4 regions of the Serratia odorifera genome follow, and region 1 is predicted to be linked to each of the others. Evidence: predicted binding sites of a transcription regulator. Region 1 holds the regulator's gene; each other region holds the start of a gene.
What was found. Region 1 encodes Fur, which represses iron uptake genes when iron is present. Its sites were predicted from a motif close to ATAATAATGAGAACNACTATCAA; they were not measured.

Region 1 (5,201 bases):
ACGTAAAAAACGACTACCGCGACGACATCGCCCGCCAGTTCCCGCAGGCACGGGCGTATGAAGTGGCTGGCAGTGGCCACTGGGTACACGCCGAGAAACCGGATGCGGTACTGCGTGCCATTCATCGCTTCATCGACCAGGCCTGACGGCCAGTTGGCGAAAAAACGCGCTAAAGATAACGGCTTAGCGCGTTTGCAACGCAGTAAAGCATTGTCGTTGCTCCATCTGCTGGGGTAATATGGCGCGCTATAATTTTGCCGCCGTCGCCAGCGTGGTGTAAAACGCCGGAATGGGGGCAAATTTGGGTTAGGTTTTATCGACCTGAACTGTATTAACCGAACCGTCCGGAAGCGTGAAACGCTTTTTGATGCAAACTCCCTTGCAGTACCGCTACCTATGGCAAAAGAACAAACGGATCGCACGACGCTGGATCTGTTCGCAGATGAACGCCGTCCGGGGCGCCCGAAAACCAACCCGCTATCCCGTGATGAACAGCTTAGAATCAATAAGCGGAATCAGCTACGGCGCGATAAAGTACGTGGTTTGCGGCGTGTGGAGCTGAAAATCAACGCGGATGCGGTGGACGCTCTGAACAAACTGGCGGAACAGCGTAATATCAGTCGCAGCGAGCTCATTGAGCAAATGCTGCTGGCGCAACTGGCGGAAGAACAGCCAGAACAATGATCTTATCAGCCGCACGCGCGGCGCGGCGTTAAGGATGACGCCGGATCAACTCCGCATTTTATTCTTCGGGCATCGCATAAACGCGATAAAACCCCGGGGCAAATTTCTGGCATGATACGCGTTTAGCGGTGGGAGCTGGCTCCTCACCATGGCGATATTTTAAACGATACCGGTGCGAAAGCCGGGCGTCGAGTATTGTAATTAATTGAATTTAAAGGTTATACGCGATATGGCTAACGTAGGCATTTTCTTTGGCAGCGACACCGGCAATACCGAAAACATTGCCAAGATGATCCAAAAACTTCTTCGTCAGAGCTTTGGCGACGATGTGGCTGAGGTGCATGACATTGCCAAAAGCAGCAAAGAAGATCTGGACGCATTCGACATTCTGCTGCTCGGTATCCCAACCTGGTATTACGGTGAAGCACAATGTGACTGGGACGACTTTTTCCCTACGCTGGAAGAAATAGACTTCAATGGCAAACTGGTCGCGCTGTTCGGCTGCGGCGATCAGGAAGATTACGCGGAATATTTCTGTGATGCGATGGGGACCATTCGTGACATCATCGAACCTCGCGGCGCAGCGATTGTCGGCCACTGGCCAACCAAAGGCTATCATTTCGAAGCCTCCAAGGGTCTGGCAGACGACGATCACTTTATCGGCCTGGCGATTGACGAAGATCGCCAACCCGAACTGACCGACGAACGCGTGCAGGGCTGGGTGGCGCAAATCAGCGCAGAGCTGAGCCTGGCAGACATCGTAGGTTAAGCAGCGGTTATTTCCCCGCCGTTCAAGGCCCTGCGAGACGCATGATTAACGCAGGGCCGTTATCGACATCACGGATTGAAGCGATAGAAGCTACAAAATTGTAACTTCCCCCCTCGTCACGGTAGACTGCGGTTCGGTTTATCCCACCCATCAAGATGTTACATGTGTGACATGTAACGGTGCGAATATATCTTTGTTAACAACCGGCGGTTTCCATTTAGGTCAACCGGTTCTATAATGAGACGCAATAAATTCTTTGTGCCGACCGATGCCATAGGCAAAAATGCCTCAACTTGATTAGCATAGTAACAGGACTGAATCCGCATGACTGACAACAATACCGCATTAAAGAAGGCCGGCTTAAAAGTCACGCTTCCGCGACTCAAAATCCTGGAAGTACTGCAAGATCCGGCTTGCCATCACGTCAGTGCGGAAGATTTGTACAAGAAACTGATTGATATGGGCGAAGAAATTGGTCTGGCGACGGTTTACCGCGTACTGAACCAATTTGACGACGCCGGGATTGTCACCCGTCATAATTTCGAAGGCGGCAAATCAGTATTCGAACTGACTCAGCAGCACCATCACGATCACCTGATTTGCCTGGACTGCGGCAAAGTGATCGAATTCAGCGATGAATCCATCGAAGCGCGTCAGCGTGACATTGCCAAACAGCACGGCATCAAACTCACCAACCACAGCCTGTACCTGTACGGTCATTGCGCCATCGGTGATTGCCGCGAAGACGATACGCTGCACGACAAAAAATAATGCTGATGCATTAATAAGCAAGGAACCGCCAGACGGCGGTTTTTTTATGCCTGTCAGACAGGCAAAAAAATCCCCGGACGCGCCGGGGAAATCATGTCACAAAAGATAACAATGCAGCGGCAAACCACCTCTTTCATCAGGGTATTACCCCCTCCACACCCCAAACGCCCCGCCGCCGACACGCAGCGAGGCATTGGTCACTACGCCTGCACCGGTTCCGCACGGCTAAAGCGCTTGCCGTCAGGGCTGACCGCGCGAATTTGCACCTCGCCGGCTACTGCCGGCTTGGCGCTGTCATCATAGCGTTGCCACTGTTTGCCACCGTCGGTGGAATACTCGATAGCCAGTCCCGGCAAAGCAATATTGGCCTCCAGCTTGCCGTTGACGATCCGCGCACCTGGCACCGGCAGGCGGTATTTTATCCCGCCTTTATCCAGCTTGCCCAACTCGCGCTGCCCCAGCAGGTTGGCAAACCGCAGCCAGTCCTGCTGCAACTTTTTGTCATCGACCAAGTGGGTTTCCCCGCCCTTGTATTCTCGACCTGCCTTATAGTCCTGTTCCCAGCTGGCACGGTGCCAGGCTCGTTCCGCCACCGACAGCGAGCGCGGGAACATCATATATTCCATTTGCGGATCGGTGCGCACCACTTCACTCCACAGCTGGGCGGAAAGGCCATAGGCGCCCGGCCACGGTTTATCGCTCTTGGCGGTGAAATAGTTGCCATCGCGATCCACCGACGTTTCAGCGTTCTGCGGCATGTTATCCGGTGCAAAGCTGAATATTTTGCGCTCATCACTGAAGCGGGTGCCCCAGTAATAGCCGCTTTCGTTTGGATTGACCTCATACGGGAAGTCCAGATAGACGTAGTCGGGGTTGGAAACCACCACTTCGTAACCCTTGTTGGCCCAGTCATTTACCGAATCGAACCCGCCCCAGTACAGGGTATCCCAGAAGTTGACGCCAACGCGCGCCGTGGCAAACGCCTTGGCGTCTTTGGCATCCTTCAAGCCATCCTGCCAGGCCTGCATTCTGTCGATGCCGTGCGCTTTAACCAGTTTGCTGACTTCCTGACCGAAGTAGCTCGGCAAGTGTTCCATGTCGGCAACCTTGCCCTGCTTGATCATCTGTTGGCAAACCTGCGACTTGGCCCACGGTTTGTCTTCTTTGCTCAGATCGAGCATGCCTTTGCCCGGTTCTGGCTGTTTGATGTCGGTATAACCGGCGCCCAGACGGATGTTCTTGGCTTCATCGCCGCCAAAGTGCCAGGTTTTCAGCGGTTGACCGGCTTCCTTATGCATTTGGGCAATTTCACCGATCACCTTGTCGACAAAGCGGGTTGATGAATCCAGGCACGGGTTCAGATAGCTCTGGCGATTGAAGAATTGCACCGAGGTAGTATTGGAGCTGTCGGTAGGATCCAGCAGACGGAACTCCTCGGCCTCTTTTTGCTTACCTTCGGCAAGCAGTTTCTTATAACGCGCTTCCATGGATATCACCGCCGCACGCGCGTGCGCCGGCATATCGACCTCCGGGATCACTTCAATCTGGCGTGCCTGGGCGTATTTGATGATGTCGATATAGTCCTGACGGCTGAAGAAACCACCGTAAACCTCTGGCCCCTGACCGTACTGCGGCAACAGGCAGGTTGTTTCGCTCAGGTCATGGCAGCGTTGGCCGCCGATCTCGGTCAGCTCCGGCAGGCCGGGGATCTCGATGCGCCAGCCTTCATCATCGGTCAGGTGGAAGTGGAACTTGTTCAGCTTATAGGCCGCCATCTGATCCAGCAGACGCAGCACCGCATCCTTGTGGTGGAAGTTGCGCGCAACGTCGAGGAACAGGCCACGGTATTCAAAGCGCGGCGCATCTTTAACATCCAGCGTGGCGATTTTCTTGTCGCCTGTGGTCGGGATCAGCGACAGAATCGATTGCAGGCCATGGAACACCCCAGCCTGATCGAAGCCGGTCACCACCGCCTGTTTGGCGCCGATCTGCAACTGATAGGCGCCTGCCACCGCCAGGTCGCCCTTGAAGGCGTTCGGCTTGATGTCGGTTTTAATCGGATAACCGCTGCGTGTCGGTGCCACCCCCAGCAGGGTAAAACGCTCACTGACCACATCCGCCGACGGTTTGGCCAGCGCACTCAGGTCCAGCGCCACGCCGTTGCTCAGATCCACGTCCTGGGCATGAACCTTGACGTCCATTGGCGTCGGGATGATTTGCCCGCGCAACGACGCCGTCGGCAGGGTTTTCAACTCGGCGTTTTTGACAAAGCGCGAGGCCGGCGTCATCAGAACGTTTTTATCGTCCTTGGTACGTTTCCATTGATCGCCGGTAAACGGTGCCACAAACTGATCCAGATCTTCGGTATCGGTATTGGCCAGCATTTTCGGTTTGGCGTCACCAGAGGTCGCATACCAGCGCGGCAGGAAGTCGGTTTTGAACAGTTGCCAATATTCCGTCACGATCGGAATTTCCACCGCTTTGCCAGCCGGGAAACCGCTGAAGGTTTCGCTTGGCACCAATTTATACAGATCGCCGGTCAGGTGAGAGATGGTGAACTGATCGTTGTCGACCTGCAGCGTCTGGCGTGGGCTGTGGAAGTAGATAACCCAGTCCTTGCCGGTGATATCTTGGCCGTCGTTGGCCAGCGTAATCAGGACCTTGTTGCACGATGCCCAGTCTGCGCCCAGCTTGGCGCAATCAACGCCATGTTCAGCCGCGCGATTGTCAACCATCTTGATATTCAGTTTCAACTGGCTCAGTTGATCCACCAGCTGTTGATCGGCCATGGCGCTGCCGATATTGCCGAACATGCCAACGCTGGCCGTTAATGCGGCAAGGGCACTCAATTTGAATATGTTCATCTTCGACCTCATCCGTAATCAGTGATTATTTGCGCGAATTTCTTGCCAGATCTTGCCGCACTGGCTGTCATACGCCTGGCCATTGCCGGTGTGTACAGCCTGAATGCAGCTCT
Region 2 (5,201 bases), on a different contig from region 1:
AGTATCTGCTGACGCAGCGCATCCTTGCTGGCGATGCCCGGCAGCAGATCGGCGGTAGCCACCACCCGCCCGCAGCGACCGGCAGTGTAGCGCAGCGCCATTAAGTGTTCATCGCGGGAAAAGTCCGCCAACCCATCGGCCACCATAAATGGCTTGATGTTGCGCATAAAGGCGTCAATTGCCGTTGTCAGGCAGCCGATGTGCGCATACACACCGCAAATAATCAGTTGATCGCGGCCTGACTCCTGCAAAATGTCTTGCAGCGGCGAGCGATGGAAGGCGCTGTAACGCCATTTCACCAATACGGTATCGTCAGCGTCCGGCGCCAGCGCGGCCACCACCGCCTGCTGTTCCGGATGTTTGTTCAGCCCCGGCCCCCACATGTCATTCAACAATGCGCGATCTTCGGCGCTCTGCTCATTGGGTTGTGCGGTATAAAACACTGGAATACCTTGTGCCTTGCAATAGCGACGCAGGTTGGCGATGTTGTCCACCACCTGCTTGATCAGCGCGCTGTCCTCGCCCCAAAAATTCAGGAAATACTGCTGCATATCGTGGATCAGCAGCGCGGCGCGTTGTGGTTCGAACGCCCAGTTGACCTTGTTGGCCGGCATTTCAGCTGCCGTTGGCAGCGCATAATCATTAAGTTTAGGAATGGCCATCGTTCAATCTCCCTGGACCTGAGTCGGTTGCTGCGCCTCCAGGCGCTGGCGCAGCAGTTTTTTGTCTACTTTGCCGACCGGCGTCAGCGGCAGGCTTTCCACCTGGACAAAACGGTCTGGCAATTTAAATTCCGCCACGCCCTGCGCACGCAGATGGCGCCGCAGCGCCACCGGCTTAAGCGTCTCGCTGGCAATAACGTAGGCGCAACTTTTCTCGCCCATCAGCGCATCCGGCATGGAAACCAGCGCGGCGTTAATCACCGCCGGATGACGTAGCAGCAGGTTTTCGATTTCTTCGGCGGCAATTTTCTCGCCGCCGCGATTGATCTGGTCCTTCTGCCGACCTTCGACGCAAAGATAGCCGTCTTCGGTCAGGCGAATCAGATCGCCGGAACAGTAAAAACCGTTCTCGTCGAAGGCTTCGGCATTGTGCTGCGGGCTTTGATAGTAGCCGCGGAAAGTATAAGGGCCGCGCGTCATCAGGCGACCAGTCTGCCCAACCGGCAACGGATTGCCGTCGTCGTCCGCCACCCAGACCTCGTCATCGGGCGACATCGGGCAGCCCTGGGTAGTAAGAATGTGCTGCCGATCGTCATCCAGTCGAGTGTAGTTAACCAGCCCTTCTGCCATGCCGAACACCTGCTGCAACTGGCAGCCGATTTCAGCGGGAATGCGTGCCGCCAGCGTTTCACCCAGTTTGGCGCCGCCAACCTGCAACAGTTTCAAGCTGGTCAACTGCTGGTTGCCGCCCCACTCTTCGATCGCCTGCAGCCACAGCGTGACCGCCGGAGGCACCAGCGCAGTAACGTTGATCCGGTGCTGTTCAATCAGCGTGAAGCACTGGGCCGCATCCGGATCGGCGGCAAACACCGCCACCCCACCGGCATACAACACCCCCAGCACGCCGGGTGAACTCATCGGATAGTTGTGCGCCACCGGCAGCGCGCACAGATAGCGCGTGTGCCGATCAAAATGGCAGATTTCCACGCTGCGGCGGATGCTGTAGTAATAATCGTTGTGAGTACGCGGGATCAGTTTCGGCGTGCCGGTACTGCCGCCGGAAAGCTGGAAAAACGCCACCCGATCGGCGGCAGACGGCGTGGCGCAAAAGCCTGCGCTGTCTTCGGCCAGCATCTGCGACAACGCCTGCGCGCCGTGCGGCTGATTACGCAACGCCACCACGCGCAGCGACGGATGCTGCTGACGGAACTCGGCCAGGAAATCATCGTTGGCGAACAGACCGTGCAGGCGATCGGCGATCAACACTGCCGGCTTGATCTGCGACGCATAGGCATGCAGCTCGCTGCGCTGATGGCTGAACAGCGCATTTACCGGCGCCACGCCGATTTTCAGCAGGGCAAAGAAGGTGACGTAAAATTCAACCACGTTGCCCAACTGCACCAGCGCGGTTTCGCCGGGTTGTACGCCACGGCGCAGCAGTGCCGCCGCCAGACGATCCGACCGCTGGTGCAATTGGCGATAGCTGAGGCTGGCGACCGCATCCACCAACGCGATATCGTCGTTATCAGCCTGGCGGGCGAGGATGTCGGTCAGGGGCAGATCAAGCCAATAACCGCGCTCACGATAACGCCGGGCAAAGACCTCCGGCCAGGGCGTAAAAGCAATGCTCATGTTTCTTATCCTTGATTCAGGCCAAAGGCGCGCAGAATGGTGCTGAGCTTGGTGCCGGTTTCATGCCATTCGGACTCTGGTGAAGAGTCCTGCACAATGCCGGCACCGGCAAATAGGCGTACCTGATTGCCGCTGACGGTTCCGCAGCGGATGGTCACCACCCATTCACCGTTGCCCTCGGCGTCACACCAGCCAACGATGCCGCCAAATACGCCGCGATCAAACGGCTCCAGCTCGGCAATCAGGTCACGCGCCACCCGGGTCGGCGTGCCGCACAGCGCCGGCGTCGGATGCAGCAGACAGGCCAGCGACAGCGCGTTTTCCTGCCGCGGATCCACTTCGCCGTCAATCGGCGTCGACAGGTGCCACAGCGTCGTGGTACTCAACAGTTCCGGCGCGTTGGGAATATGCAGGTAACGGCAACGGCCGCTTAACGCTGCGCGCATGCCTTCGGTAACAAAACGGTGCTCTTTATGGTCTTTAGTGGAGCTCAGTAACTGCTGGCTGACCTCGCGATCGCGCTGTGGATCGGCCTCGCGGCGGGCGGAGCCGGCCAGCGGATTGGAATAAAATTGCGCGCCGGTCTTACGCAGCAGCAGCTCGGGGCTGGCTCCCAGCAATGCGCCGTCTGCCAGCGGTACGTGGAAGTGAAAACCGTTCGGGTTCTGCGCAATGATGCGCGTCATCAGCGCATGGCGATCGACCGGCTGGCAGGTTTCAATCTCCAACAGGCGCGACAGCACCACCTTATCCAGCGTGCCTGCACGGGTTGCCGTCACCGCATCGCTGACCATTTGCATAAATGCTGCCTGTGCCGGCACTTCGGTTTTATGCGCGATATCCGGTGCCGCAGCGTGCTCTATCCCTTGCGCGGCCATAAAGGCATTACGATCGAACCAGCGGGTTTGGCGAGGGATAAACAACGACGACGGCTGTCGGGTATCGAACGGGATGGCGCCACACAGCACCGGCTGCTTGATGCCCGCCAGCCGAGCTTCGTCAAAGGCATGGCGCACCACCTGCTGAAATTCGCCGTTCACGTCGTCGCCACCCACCGCCGGCAAACTGACTTTGGCAAAACACCCCTGAGTGCTCAGGCTGCGGAAAGGAGAAGTGAAAAAGAAACCGGCAGCGAGATCCGGCGGTAGGTAACCCCCTTCACTGCTGTGCGATTGCATGTTTTTGGCACCATTCATGGCTGTATCCATCGGTACGCCCTCTATTGTTTGCTAATAATAACCAATATAATAATGATTATCATTTATGTTTACGGGCGCTAAATTACCCTCCGGATTTTACTATGTCAATAAACGTAAACACTTCTTTCCCATCACAATCATGGTATAAACAGTGTGGCATTAGCTAGATAAATGATAAGCATTAGTATTTAATCGACAGGAACACGCCGACATGAAGAATATCCTGCTTTTGGGGCTGGCCTTATTCGCCTTCACCGCTGCGCACGCCGCCTCTCCCCAGTGGCCGCGCACCATTGACACTGCCCATGGCGTCGTCACTCTCTCACAGGCACCAACGCGCATTGTCTCGACCAGCGTTACGGTCACCGGTACCCTGCTGGCGATTGGCGCGCCGGTGATCGCCAGTGGCGCCACCAGCCCCAACGGTAAGCTGGCCGACCAACAAGGCTTCTTCCGGCAATGGGGGGATATCGCCGCACAGCGCGGTGTCAAACGCCTGTATATCGGCGAACCCAACGCCGAAGCGATAGCCGGCGAAGCGCCGGATCTGATCGTGATGTCCGCCACCGGCGGCGATTCCGCCCTGCGCTTATACGATCAGTTATCGGCCATCGCGCCGGTGCTGGTGGTCAATTATGATGACAAAAGCTGGCAGCAACTGGCTACAGACCTGGGCTATGCCACCGGGCGCGACGCCGAGGCTGCCAAGCTGACCGCCGATTTCGCCGCGCGCGAGCAAGCGCTGAAACAGCGGATGACCTTGCCGCCGCAGCCGGTCAGCGCATTGGTGTTTCGCCACGACGGCAAGGCCGCCAACCTGTGGACCGCCGAGTCATCGCAGGGTGAAATGCTGCAACAACTGGGCTTCACGCTGGCACAGCCACCGTCCAACGTCCACGGCAGCACCAGCCAGGGCGTGCGCAAGGACATTATTCAACTGAGCGGGGAAAATCTGGCGGGTAGTCTTAACGGCCAAACGCTGTTGCTGTTCGCCAACGATGACGGCGACGCCGAGCGCTTGATGGCAAATACCTTCCTGACGCACCTGCCTGCGGTGCAAAACAAGCGGGTCTACGCGCTGGGCAATGATACCTTTCGTCTGGATTACTACAGCGCCAGCAACTTGCTGACGCGATTAGAAAAACTGTTCATCCACTCACGTTAGCCAGACTGGCGGGTAGCGCCCGAATCGCCTTGCCGTCAGGCTATTCGGGCTATCCGGCGCAGCTTGAGCTCGCTGACATCAGGCTTGCGTCACCTGCGGTTTGTCGAGCGTCACCAGACGTAATCCACGCATGGCGAACACCAGCAGCACGCCGAGCACCGCGGCGCCAAAGCCAAAGCTGGTCGAGGTCATCGCCGGCAACATATACGCTCCCATCGCCCCCAGCAGCAACGCGCCCAGGGCATCACCCACCACGTTCTGCGCGGTCCACAGCCCATTGATGCGCCCGAGGAAGGCGTCCGGCGTCAGGCTCTGGATCAGCCCGTATTGCAGCAGCGAATTCACCGCGCTCAGGTAACCGAATGCCACCAGGCACGCCAGCGCCGCCCCGTACCACGGCATCAAACCAAACAAACCAATGGCGACGAACGCCGCTATCGCAGTCATCAGCATCATCCAGCCAGGCCGTGCCAGATGCGCCACCCGACCGCTGGTAAAGGCGCCAATCGCCGCGCCGAGCGGTACCGCCGCATACATCAGGCC
Region 3 (5,201 bases), on a different contig from region 1:
CAGAAATCGGCATCACGCTGCCAGCCGGCAGACTGACGGTAAGCCTGGTATTCAGCCACCACATCACCAAATGGCGTAAACGGCGTAGGTTCCAGCGGTTGGTCATGGCGCAAACGGCTATAGATATTGGCGATGCGCCGGGCAATGGCGGTAAAGCTAAAGCCATCCACCAGCAGGTGGTGATAGCGCTGATACCAGTACCAGCGGCGCTCTGCCACCCGCATCAGCAGGTGACGATACAGTGGTTTTCCACTGCTGACGCGCAGTTCGCCGGCAAGATCGCGCTGCATCAGCGCTGTGGCAGCGGCGGCGGGATCCGCCGAAGCGGTCAGATCGAGATATTCCGGCGCGTCAATCGCCATGCCCGCATCAAACGATTGCCGCGGTACCCCGTCGCACTCGTCAAAACGCAGTCGCAGGGTGTCCACTTCGTTCAATCCCAATGCGATGGCGCGCAGCAGACAGTTCGGGTCCAGCTCGCCGTTAAGCTCAATATAATGCGCTACCGCATAGGCATTGCCATGCGGTGAAATCTGATCGGCAACCCAAATACCCGGTTGCGCCGCGACCAACGGCATGTCGACGCACAGCGCGTGGTCGGCCGGTAAAGTTGATGTTTCTGACACCGTACTGATTCCTATGGTTGGTATACCCTGACGACTGCGGGCAGCATCGAGACGGCAATGAAAGCCATCCTTATCCAGATGCAAACTGTCGCTGAACGGGGCAACGCCGGCAGGCAGCCCGTGATACGACGGGCATCAGCCCGTCACGCCTGACGCTGTGATGCGGGCCGCATGTCCTGCCAATTATCTTCCAGCCAGCTGACGCACTGCGCGCGCGGTGCCGGGCCGAATACGCTGTTCCAGCCGGGCGGCAGTGCGCAGAAATCCGGCCATAGGCTGTATTGCTGTTCGGCGTTGCGCACGATCAGGCAGCATTGTTGTGGATCATCGAACGGGTTGAGGGTTTCCATCACGGGCTCCTTGCATCATCCCAGAAGTGGCAATTGGTGTGGCCTGATGGCCGGTGACAAACGGCTCGCGCCAGTGGGCCTGCAAACCGTCGAGCAGGCCGCCGCGCCAGCACAGCGCGTCGTGGCCGCCGGCCACCGCCCGATACTGCACCCGATGCCCAGCCTGGCTCAGCAGCGTCGCCATCTGGCCGCTGACCTGATGCACCAGCGGTTCATGCACGCCAGCCTCCATAAACACCTTCAGCGCGCCATGATTGCCGAGGCCGCTTTCAACCTGGCGAGTCAGCCAGCAGGCGTCTTCCGGCGGCGTAGGCAGTTGCAACATATCGCGTCGCGGCCACCAGAAAGAACCGGACTGGCTGATCACCGCACCAAAACGCTGTGGCCAGTTCAACCCGGCATACAGGGAAGCAAGACCGCCAAAACTCTGACCGGCAACCACGGTACTGGCGGCATCCGCGCGGTGCGGCGCCCATTCGGCCAGCTGCGGCATCAGCTCTTCCTGCAACGCCAGCCAGAACTGCGAATTGCAGCCAAGCTCGCGACTGCGGTGCGGCAAATCGATAATGTCGATCAGCACATATACCGCGGCCGGCAACTGGCCCTGCTGCGTCAGTTTCATCAGCGGATCCCAGACCGGCATCTGCTGCGCCCAAAACTGACCGTCGAGCAATATCGCCAGCGGCCGCTGCGCCGGGTTGCTGTCGCCGGTGGTGTAGACCCAGACGTTACGGCTATTGCCGAGACGCTGGCTATGCCAGGTATGACGCTGCAGACGCGCCGGCGGCGCCGGCACGCAGCGGGCGCTGGCTACCTCATAATTGTCGAAATCGTGCCAGGCCGACTGCGGCGGCGCTGACGGCATATGCAGCCCGGAAACCACATTGCCGCCGGCACTGCACCAGGAACGGTAGGGATTCAACAGATCGTGCGTGGCACTGGCAAATACCTGATGCCACCAGTGGCGCATCGCGTGCATCATGGCGTACGCATCGCCGCCCTCTGCCCGCAGCGGGCGATGATCCAGACAGGGAATAAAACAGTAGCTGCCGCGCCAGTCGGCGCTCAATTCGGTTTGCCAGTACCATACGTCGCTGCCGCTCAGGCGTTGCAGACTCTGCGGCGGATTCGGCTGATGGTGATCGGTCAGGCAATTGATGTTGATCCAGACGCGCTGGTGGGCTGAAGTCATCTCGCATCCCTGGGGATCGCGCCACAAAAACGTTACCTTCCATCGGCCATTGTCGCTCGGCTCCACCAGCGGCGTACCGCGTCGGGCAATCTCCAGCCACCAGCCATGGCTCCCTGCTTGTTTGCTTGCTAATAACGTACTGCTTGCTGACTGCTGTTCAGTTTTCAAGACACCCACTCACTTGGTAGTTGGCATAACGGGTGAGGCAGCAGCGGATAGCGGCTGACGCTCTCCCGAATGCAAACGAACGGTAGAACGAATACTATTGATAATTATTTTCATTTGCAATAGTGTGTAAAGGCTCGTAAAGAAGGCAGGTATTCTTCAACAGGGACGGGTACCTGAATTCGCATCGGATCGGCTGCTGGTCGCGTCTCCGGCGTAGTCAGATCCACACCATTAATGACGATATAAAAACGACAACCGGCTCCCCCTGCCGGCTTCAGCGCTGGCGCACGGGGGCGACAACACGGTAGGAAATTAAAAATGACTCGCAAGTTATCTCGTTATTCCCTAGCCACAGTCATCGGGTTGGGATTAGGCACGTCCGCAATTGCACATGCCGCACAGCAAACCAGCCCCAGCGCCGAAGCGGAAGCGGAAGCCACCAGCGTCGGCAACAATAATCAGGCAAAACCCGCCGAAGACACCATTCTGGTCACCGCCGCCAAGCAGAACCTGCAGGCCCCCGGTGTTTCCACCATCACCGCCGCCGAAATCAAAAAACGTCCCCCGGCGCGCGACATCAACGAACTGATCCGCACCATGCCGGGCGTTAACCTGACCGGCAACTCCACCAGCGGGCAGCGCGGTAACAACCGCCAGATCGATATCCGCGGCATGGGACCGGAAAACACCCTGATCCTGATCGACGGCAAGCCGGCCTCAAGCCGCAACTCGGTACGCCAGGGGTGGCGCGGCGAGCGTGACACCCGTGGCGACACCGCCTGGGTGCCGCCGGAAATGATCGAGCGCATCGAAGTGCTGCGCGGCCCGGCGGCGGCGCGTTACGGTAATGGCGCGGCGGGTGGCGTGGTCAACATCATCACCAAGAAACAGACTCAGGAGTTGCACGGTGCGTTGAATGCCTATTTCAACGTGCCGCAACACAAGCAGGAAGGTTCCACCAAACGTACCGACTTTAGCCTCTCCGGCCCGCTGAGCGACACCCTGAGCTTTCGCCTGTTCGGCGGCTACAGCAAAACGCAGGCCGACGCCTGGGATATCAACCAGGGTCACCAGTCCGAGCGCGTCGGTATTTATTCCGACAGCCTGCCAGCTGGCCGCGAAGGGGTGATCGACAAAAATATCGACGCCCTGCTGCACTGGGATTTCGCCTACCTGCAATCGCTGGAGTTTGAGTACGGCTATGGTCGTCAGGGCAACCTGTACGCCGGCGATACCCAGAACACCAATAGCAATAATTTGGTAAAAAGCATGTACGGCGAAGAGACCAACCGCATGTACCGTGAAACCTACTCCGTGAAATATCAGGGGGCCTGGGACAACGGGGTCAGCACCAACAACTACGTACAATACGAGAACACCCGTAATTCGCGCTTGAACGAAGGTCTGGCCGGCGGTACCGAGGGGATCTTCAATGAAAGTGATGCCGGTTATAGCAACAGCGATCTGGATGATGTGCTGTTGCACAGTGAAATCAGCCTGCCTTTCGATATGTGGGTACCACAAACCGCCACCTTCGGTGCCGAGTGGAACCAGCAGAAGATGAAGAGCAGCTCGGTAGTCAGCCAGGCGCTGCAAGGCGGCGACATTGACGGCATCAGCAGTGCGGATCGTAGCCCCTACTCTTCTGCGCGTATTTTCTCGCTGTTTGCCGAAGACAATATCGAACTGACCGACACCACCATGCTGACGCCAGGCATGCGCTACGATCGTCACTCGGTTTCCGGCGATAACTGGAGCCCGTCGCTCAACCTGTCGCAGGAATTGGGCGAGTACTTCACGCTGAAAATGGGCATTGCGCGCGCTTACAAAGCACCTAACCTGTTCCAGACCAATGAAAATTACGTGTTGTACAGCAAGGGTCAGGGTTGTGCCAACAGTTCCACGGGCATCGGCTGCTACCTGGTCGGCAACGATGACCTGAAAGCGGAAAACAGCGTTAACAAAGAGATCGGGCTGGAGTTCCATAACGGCGGCTGGCTGGCCGGCGTGACCTACTTCCGTAACGACTACCGCAACAAGATTGAAGCCGGTTACACGCCGGTCGGCCAGACCAGCAACGGTAAAACCGATATCTATCGCTGGGAAAACGTGCCCAAGGCGGTAGTTCAAGGGTTGGAAGGTACGCTGAACATCCCGGTCAGCGATACCATAGCCTGGACCAACAACGCCACTTACATGATCGAGAACGAGAACAAAACCACCGGTGATTACCTGTCGGTGATCCCGAAGTTCACCATCAACTCGACCCTGAGCTGGCAGGCCACGGAAGATCTGTCGATGCAGTCGACCCTGACCTGGTACGGTCGCCAGAAGCCGAAGAAGTACAACTATAAAGGGGAACCGACCACCGGCACGGAAACCCGAGAGGTCAGCCCGTATGCCATCGTTGGCGCCAGCGCCACCTATACGCTGAGCAAAAACGTTGACGTCACCGCCGGCATCGAAAACCTGTTCGACAAACGTCAGTTCCGTGCTGGCAACGCGCAAAACGTCGGCAACCCGACCACCGGCGCGATCAATATTGCCGGCGCCGGCGCCGCGACCTATAACGAACCGGGTCGCACCTACTATTTAAGCGTCAATACCCATTTCTGACGGTTGATTGAAAAGGGTGAAAAGTAAAAGCCGGTCTGGCCTCCGACCGGCTTTTTTACGGGCTAATGCACCCCATCAGGATAACCGACAACCGGCGTGCCCCCTTGCGGCGCAACGATTGGCAAGCTCGTCGTCAACCCGCGCTGGCTTCACTGCCCCAGCGATACCTGCTTGAAAATATGCTTGCCGAACGGATCGATTTCATACCCTTTCACCTCGTTGCGCACGGGTTCAAAAATGGTCGAATGC
Region 4 (5,201 bases), on a different contig from region 1:
CGAAGGTGCTGCCAATTTTGTGCCGATCGCAAAACAGGTCGAGCTGGGCCTTCAAGAGCGGTGAATGCTTGCGCATTGCCAACGCAATCTGGCGGTCCTGGCGTAAGAACAGCTGCGGTTCAATGACGATATCGGCAAATATCTGCTGCCAGAACAGGGCCAGATACCGGTCGGTAACGCTGTAATCCACCAGGCCGGCGTTGAGCATTTCCAGCACATCCTCTGGCTCAAAGTTGCCTGGCGCGGGTTGTATTTCGACCGGCGGATGCCGTTGCTGTTTCAGCGTCCGGTTCAACTGCTCAAGGCTTTGATAGTAGCTGCTGGTGGGATTGACAAAAACGGTTTTGCCAGCCAGTGCGGTCAAGGACCTCACCGCTGGGGCATGGCGGTGACGCACCACCACTTCATGCACCTGGCTGGCTAATGGCGTGCTGAAGTCGACCAGCGCCTGGCGCTGTGGCGTGATGGTCAGGTCGGCGGCAATGATATCGCCGCGTCCCGCCAGCAGTTCCGGGATTAACCGATCGCGAGCGGTGGGAATGAACACCAGTCGAATCTTGTCCGCCGGGTTTGTGTGGTGCTGGTTGAGCTGCTTTTCCAGCGCCAGCATTAAATCAGCCATCATGCCGCGCTGGGTGGTATCGGCGCTGAGGAAATAAAACGTCTTGCTGTAGGGCACCAACACCCGGACGATCCGCCGTTGTTGCATCATGTCCAGATCGCCCATGTGCACCTGGATTTGCGTTTGCAATTTCAAGGGAGGGGCGGCGGCGCTCGGCAAGGCGAGCACCCAGCCGCAGACTGCCAATAGCATGCCATAACGCAAGCTGGCCATAACACCCTCGCACGCAATACCCCTGTGCCAAGTATAGTCGTTGCGCCTTGCGTCGGCGGAAGATTATAACTGGAACGGTACCCGCTTGACGAAATCCTTCTGAAACGCATTGGCCTTTTCCCAGGTGCCTTCCATCGCGTATTTCTGGCAGATCAGCGTCAGGGTATGGCGAGCAAAATGGTAGCTTTGCACACGGAACAGCTGACAACGCTGCGGATTGTTGATTTCCACGATCAGTCGATTATGCAGCTTGCTCAATGCGTGCAGGTAACTTTCGTCATCGCCGTTTTCCAGGCAGAGATTGGCGATGTTCAGGCTGATGCCATTGAAGCGTTTCAAGTTATCGATGTTGCATTCCGGGCGCTTTAGGGCGGCTTCCGCCATGAAGAAGTCCACCGTTGCATCACGAATGCTGAACTTGTACTCATCGATTTTTCCGAGCAGCCAAGCGTTTATTGAGATGGTCATAGTTCCGCACCATGGTCTGAATGATAATCATTATCATATTGATTGGTGCCGTAACGATCAATCATCTTGTTGAAATTTTTCGCCTGCCTGTGGCGGTCGAAAACCACCGTGATTCGACCCTTTACTTGGCGCACAGCGACCCCATTTACTCAGTAGCGACTAAACTTTATACAGAAGGGCGGCGCGCTAACGGAGCGAAACAGCATCATTTAACGTTAAACGCATTTTTCAGACAGACAAGTCACAGAAATAGGTATTTTCTATGAATGTTTAAAATGGCAAAAAATGCTCGAGGTGGTTGAGCGTTTTCGCCGCCGGGGCGAGCGGTACGGTAATGGGTAAAGTGATTAAAATTCAAATGAATAAACAGGTTCATTCCCCATCCCAGTGCGTGGAGGCAGCGAAATCTCCAGCGCGCTTTCCATCGGCTGAGGTGAAAAACCGGGTTTTCAGCCGATACCCCCGCAAAACAAACGGTTGAAGTGATAATCATTATCACTAACATAGTCGATATAGCCTGATTTGGCTGTGATAGAGAAAACATGAGGTAGGCCATATGCAAACAGAAAATGTCGGTACTTTCTCGTTGGCAGAGAATGTCTGGCAAGGCATTTCCCTTAGCGACAGCGCCGTCAAGCAAATCATCAAGCTGATGCAGCAGGATCCGCAGGTCAAGGGGTTGCAGCTCGGGGTGAAACAGTCCGGCTGCGCCGGGTTTGCCTATGTGCTGGATCTGACCCGAGAACCGGCAGGCGATGACCTGCTGTTTGAGCGCGACGGCGCAAAGCTTTACGTGCCGCTGAAAGCGATGCCCTTTATCGATGGCACGACGGTCGATTTTGTCCGCGAAGGGCTGAATCAGATATTCAAATTCAACAACCCTAAAGCTCAACATGCCTGTGGGTGTGGCGAGAGTTTTGGCGTTTGAGCGATGTAATCAACATGACACGAAGCAATGTAGAAGTACCAAATGATGTACAGGCTTGGGTCAGTGAAGGTCGTTACAAGGAAGGCTTCTTTACCCAGGTGGCTACCGACGAGTTGGCCACCGGCATTAACGAAGAGGTGGTTCGCGCCATCTCGGCCAAGCGCAACGAACCTGAGTGGATGCTGGAGTTTCGGCTGGAAGCCTATCGCGCGTGGTTGCAAATGGAAGAGCCGCACTGGCTGAAAGCCAATTACGACCGGCTGAACTATCAGGATTACAGTTATTATTCGGCGCCGTCCTGCGGCAGCTGTGATGACGCCTGCGGTTCACAGCCGGGAGCGGAACAGCAGCCAGGCGCCCAACTGGCGGAAAACAGCTATCTGACCAGCGAAGTGGAGCTGGCGTTCAACCAGTTGGGCGTGCCGGTGCGTGAGGGCAGTGAAGTGGCGGTGGACGCCATCTTTGACTCGGTCTCCGTGGCGACCACCTATCGCGAAAAACTGGCCGAAAGCGGGGTGATTTTCTGTTCGTTCGGTGAGGCGATTCAGGAATACCCGGATCTGGTGCGTAAATATCTTGGGCGCGTCGTGCCCTCCAACGATAACTTTTTTGCCGCACTCAACGCGGCGGTGGCCTCTGATGGCACATTTGTCTACGTGCCGAAAGGGGTGCGTTGCCCGATGGAGCTGTCTACCTACTTCCGCATCAACGCCGCCAAAACCGGCCAGTTCGAACGAACCATTCTGATCGCCGACGAAGGTAGCTACGTCAGCTATATCGAAGGCTGCTCCGCCCCGGTACGCGACAGCTATCAGCTGCATGCGGCGGTGGTGGAAGTGATACTGCATAAAGATGCCGAAGTGAAGTATTCGACGGTGCAGAACTGGTTCTCCGGCGGCGACAGCAAGGGCGGTATTCTCAACTTCGTCACCAAGCGTGCCTTGTGTGAAGGGGCCAATTCGAAAATGTCCTGGACCCAGTCGGAAACCGGCTCGGCCATCACCTGGAAATATCCGAGCGTGATCTTGCAGGGGGACAATTCGATCGGTGAATTCTTCTCGGTCGCGCTGACCAGCGGTCACCAGCAGGCAGACACCGGCACCAAAATGATCCACATTGGCAAAAACACCAAATCAACCATTATTGCCAAGGGCATTTCCGCCGGTCACAGCGAAAATACCTATCGCGGTCTGGTCAAAATCCTGCCGGGGGCAGAAAACGCGCGCAACTTTACCCAGTGCGATTCGATGCTGATCGGTCCCGACAGCGGGGCGCATACCTTCCCGTACGTTGAGGCACGCAATAACAGCGCACAACTGGAACATGAAGCCACCACCTCGAAGATCGGTGACGACCAACTGTTCTATTGCCTGCAGCGTGGCATCAGCGAAGACGATGCTATTTCAATGATCGTCAACGGTTTTTGTAAGGATGTATTCTCCGAGCTGCCGCTGGAATTCGCGGTCGAGGCACAAAAACTTCTGGCAATCAGCCTGGAACACAGCGTCGGTTAATATTTGGGCGGAAAAACGCCACCAGAGGACACAGCATGTTAAGTATCAAAGAGTTGAAAGTCAGCGCGGAAGGCAGTGAGATCCTCAAGGGCCTGAGCCTGGATATCAAGCCGGGTGAGGTTCACGCCATCATGGGGCCAAACGGCTCTGGCAAAAGTACGCTCTCTGCTACGCTGGCGGGACGCGAGGAATACGAGGTCACCGCCGGCGAAGTCATGTTCAAAGGCAAGGATTTACTGGCACTGGATCCGGAAGATCGCGCCGGTGAAGGCGTGTTTCTGGCCTTCCAGTACCCGGTGGAGATCCCCGGCGTCAGCAATCATTTCTTTCTGCAAACCTCGGTGAACGCGGTGCGCAAATACCGGGGCCTGGAGCCGCTGGACCGTTTCGATTTTGCCGATTTTATCGAAGAGAAGATTGCACTGCTGAATATGCCGGCCGACCTGCTGACGCGCTCGGTCAACGTCGGGTTTTCCGGCGGCGAGAAAAAACGCAATGACATTTTGCAAATGGCGGCGTTGGAGCCGGATCTGTGCATTCTGGATGAAACCGACTCCGGGCTGGACATCGACGCGTTGAAAATCGTCGCCAACGGCGTCAATTCGCTGCGTGACGGCAAACGGGCGTTTATCATCGTGACGCACTATCAGCGTATTCTGGATTACATCAAACCGGACTACGTTCACGTACTTTCTCAGGGGCGCATCGTTAAATCTGGTGATTTCTCTCTGGTGAAACAGTTGGAGGAGCAGGGCTATGGCTGGCTTTCCGACCAACAATAATTCTCGTGCACTGCAAACGCTCTACAGCCTGTTTGAAGCGCACGGCGGCGAACAATCGGCCTATGCCCTGGCACACTGGCAGCAGGCGTTACGACTGGGCTGGCCGACGCGCAAGCATGAAAACTGGAAGTACACGCCGCTGGAAGGGCTGCTCGAACGGCAGTTCGTCGCTCCGATCGTCAGCGACATCACCGCTGCGCAGCGTGATGCGCTGGCGCTGGACATTGATGCCTATCGCCTGGTGTTTGTCGACGGCCGTTACAGCGCGCAGCTGAGTGACGCCGATCTGGGCGACTATCAGTTTGAGGTGGCGAGTTATGCGAGCCCGCAGACGCTGCCGGAGCCGATTCAGCCGGAAATTTTCCTGCATCTGACCGAAAGCCTGGCGCAGGAAACCAGCCTGATTCGCCTGCCGGCCGGTAAAGTCGGCGTACGCCCGCTGTATCTGCTGCACATCAGCAGCGGTCGCGGCGAAGCAGGGGAAATCAATACCGTTCACCATCGCCACCATCTGGACATCGCACGCGGCGCACAGGCCAGCGTTATCGAACATTACGTCAGCCTGAACGAACGAGCCCATTTTACTGGCGCACGCCTGACGGCCAACGTCGGCGACAACGCAGAACTGCAGCACAGTAAACTGGCGTTTGAAAGCCAGCCGAGCTACCACTTCT

Region 2: the regulator Fur is predicted to act here: its motif matches at 3,539-3,561, upstream of ACCC84_RS06425 (isochorismate synthase).
Region 3: the regulator Fur is predicted to act here: its motif matches at 2,428-2,450, upstream of fes (enterochelin esterase).
Region 4: the regulator Fur is predicted to act here: its motif matches at 1,786-1,808, upstream of sufA (Fe-S cluster assembly scaffold SufA).

What each region holds. Positions count from the first base shown of each region.
Region 1 covers NZ_JBGMUT010000005.1:255,756-260,956, reverse strand. Annotated here, with positions in the region: gene ybfF (esterase) at 1-146, shown strand, start outside; gene ybfE (LexA regulated protein) at 397-684, shown strand; gene fldA (flavodoxin FldA) at 914-1,453, shown strand; gene fur (ferric iron uptake transcriptional regulator) at 1,778-2,224, shown strand; gene ACCC84_RS15390 (beta-N-acetylhexosaminidase) at 2,425-5,088, opposite strand; gene chiQ (ChiQ/YbfN family lipoprotein) at 5,107-5,201, opposite strand, start outside.
Region 2 covers NZ_JBGMUT010000002.1:53,740-58,940, reverse strand. Annotated here, with positions in the region: gene ACCC84_RS06435 (isochorismatase) at 1-662, opposite strand, end outside; gene ACCC84_RS06430 ((2,3-dihydroxybenzoyl)adenylate synthase) at 666-2,294, opposite strand; gene ACCC84_RS06425 (isochorismate synthase) at 2,300-3,502, opposite strand; gene fepB (Fe2+-enterobactin ABC transporter substrate-binding protein) at 3,705-4,658, shown strand; gene entS (enterobactin transporter EntS) at 4,737-5,201, opposite strand, start outside.
Region 3 covers NZ_JBGMUT010000002.1:41,322-46,522, reverse strand. Annotated here, with positions in the region: gene ACCC84_RS06395 (enterobactin synthase subunit F) at 1-578, opposite strand, end outside; gene ACCC84_RS06390 (MbtH family protein) at 770-976, opposite strand; gene fes (enterochelin esterase) at 951-2,336, opposite strand; gene ACCC84_RS06380 (TonB-dependent siderophore receptor) at 2,655-4,952, shown strand; gene ACCC84_RS06375 (ABC transporter substrate-binding protein) at 5,102-5,201, opposite strand, start outside.
Region 4 covers NZ_JBGMUT010000001.1:819,145-824,345, forward strand. Annotated here, with positions in the region: gene ACCC84_RS03850 (MltF family protein) at 1-835, opposite strand, end outside; gene ACCC84_RS03855 (hypothetical protein) at 899-1,303, opposite strand; gene sufA (Fe-S cluster assembly scaffold SufA) at 1,860-2,231, shown strand; gene sufB (Fe-S cluster assembly protein SufB) at 2,246-3,745, shown strand; gene sufC (Fe-S cluster assembly ATPase SufC) at 3,781-4,527, shown strand; gene sufD (Fe-S cluster assembly protein SufD) at 4,502-5,201, shown strand, end outside.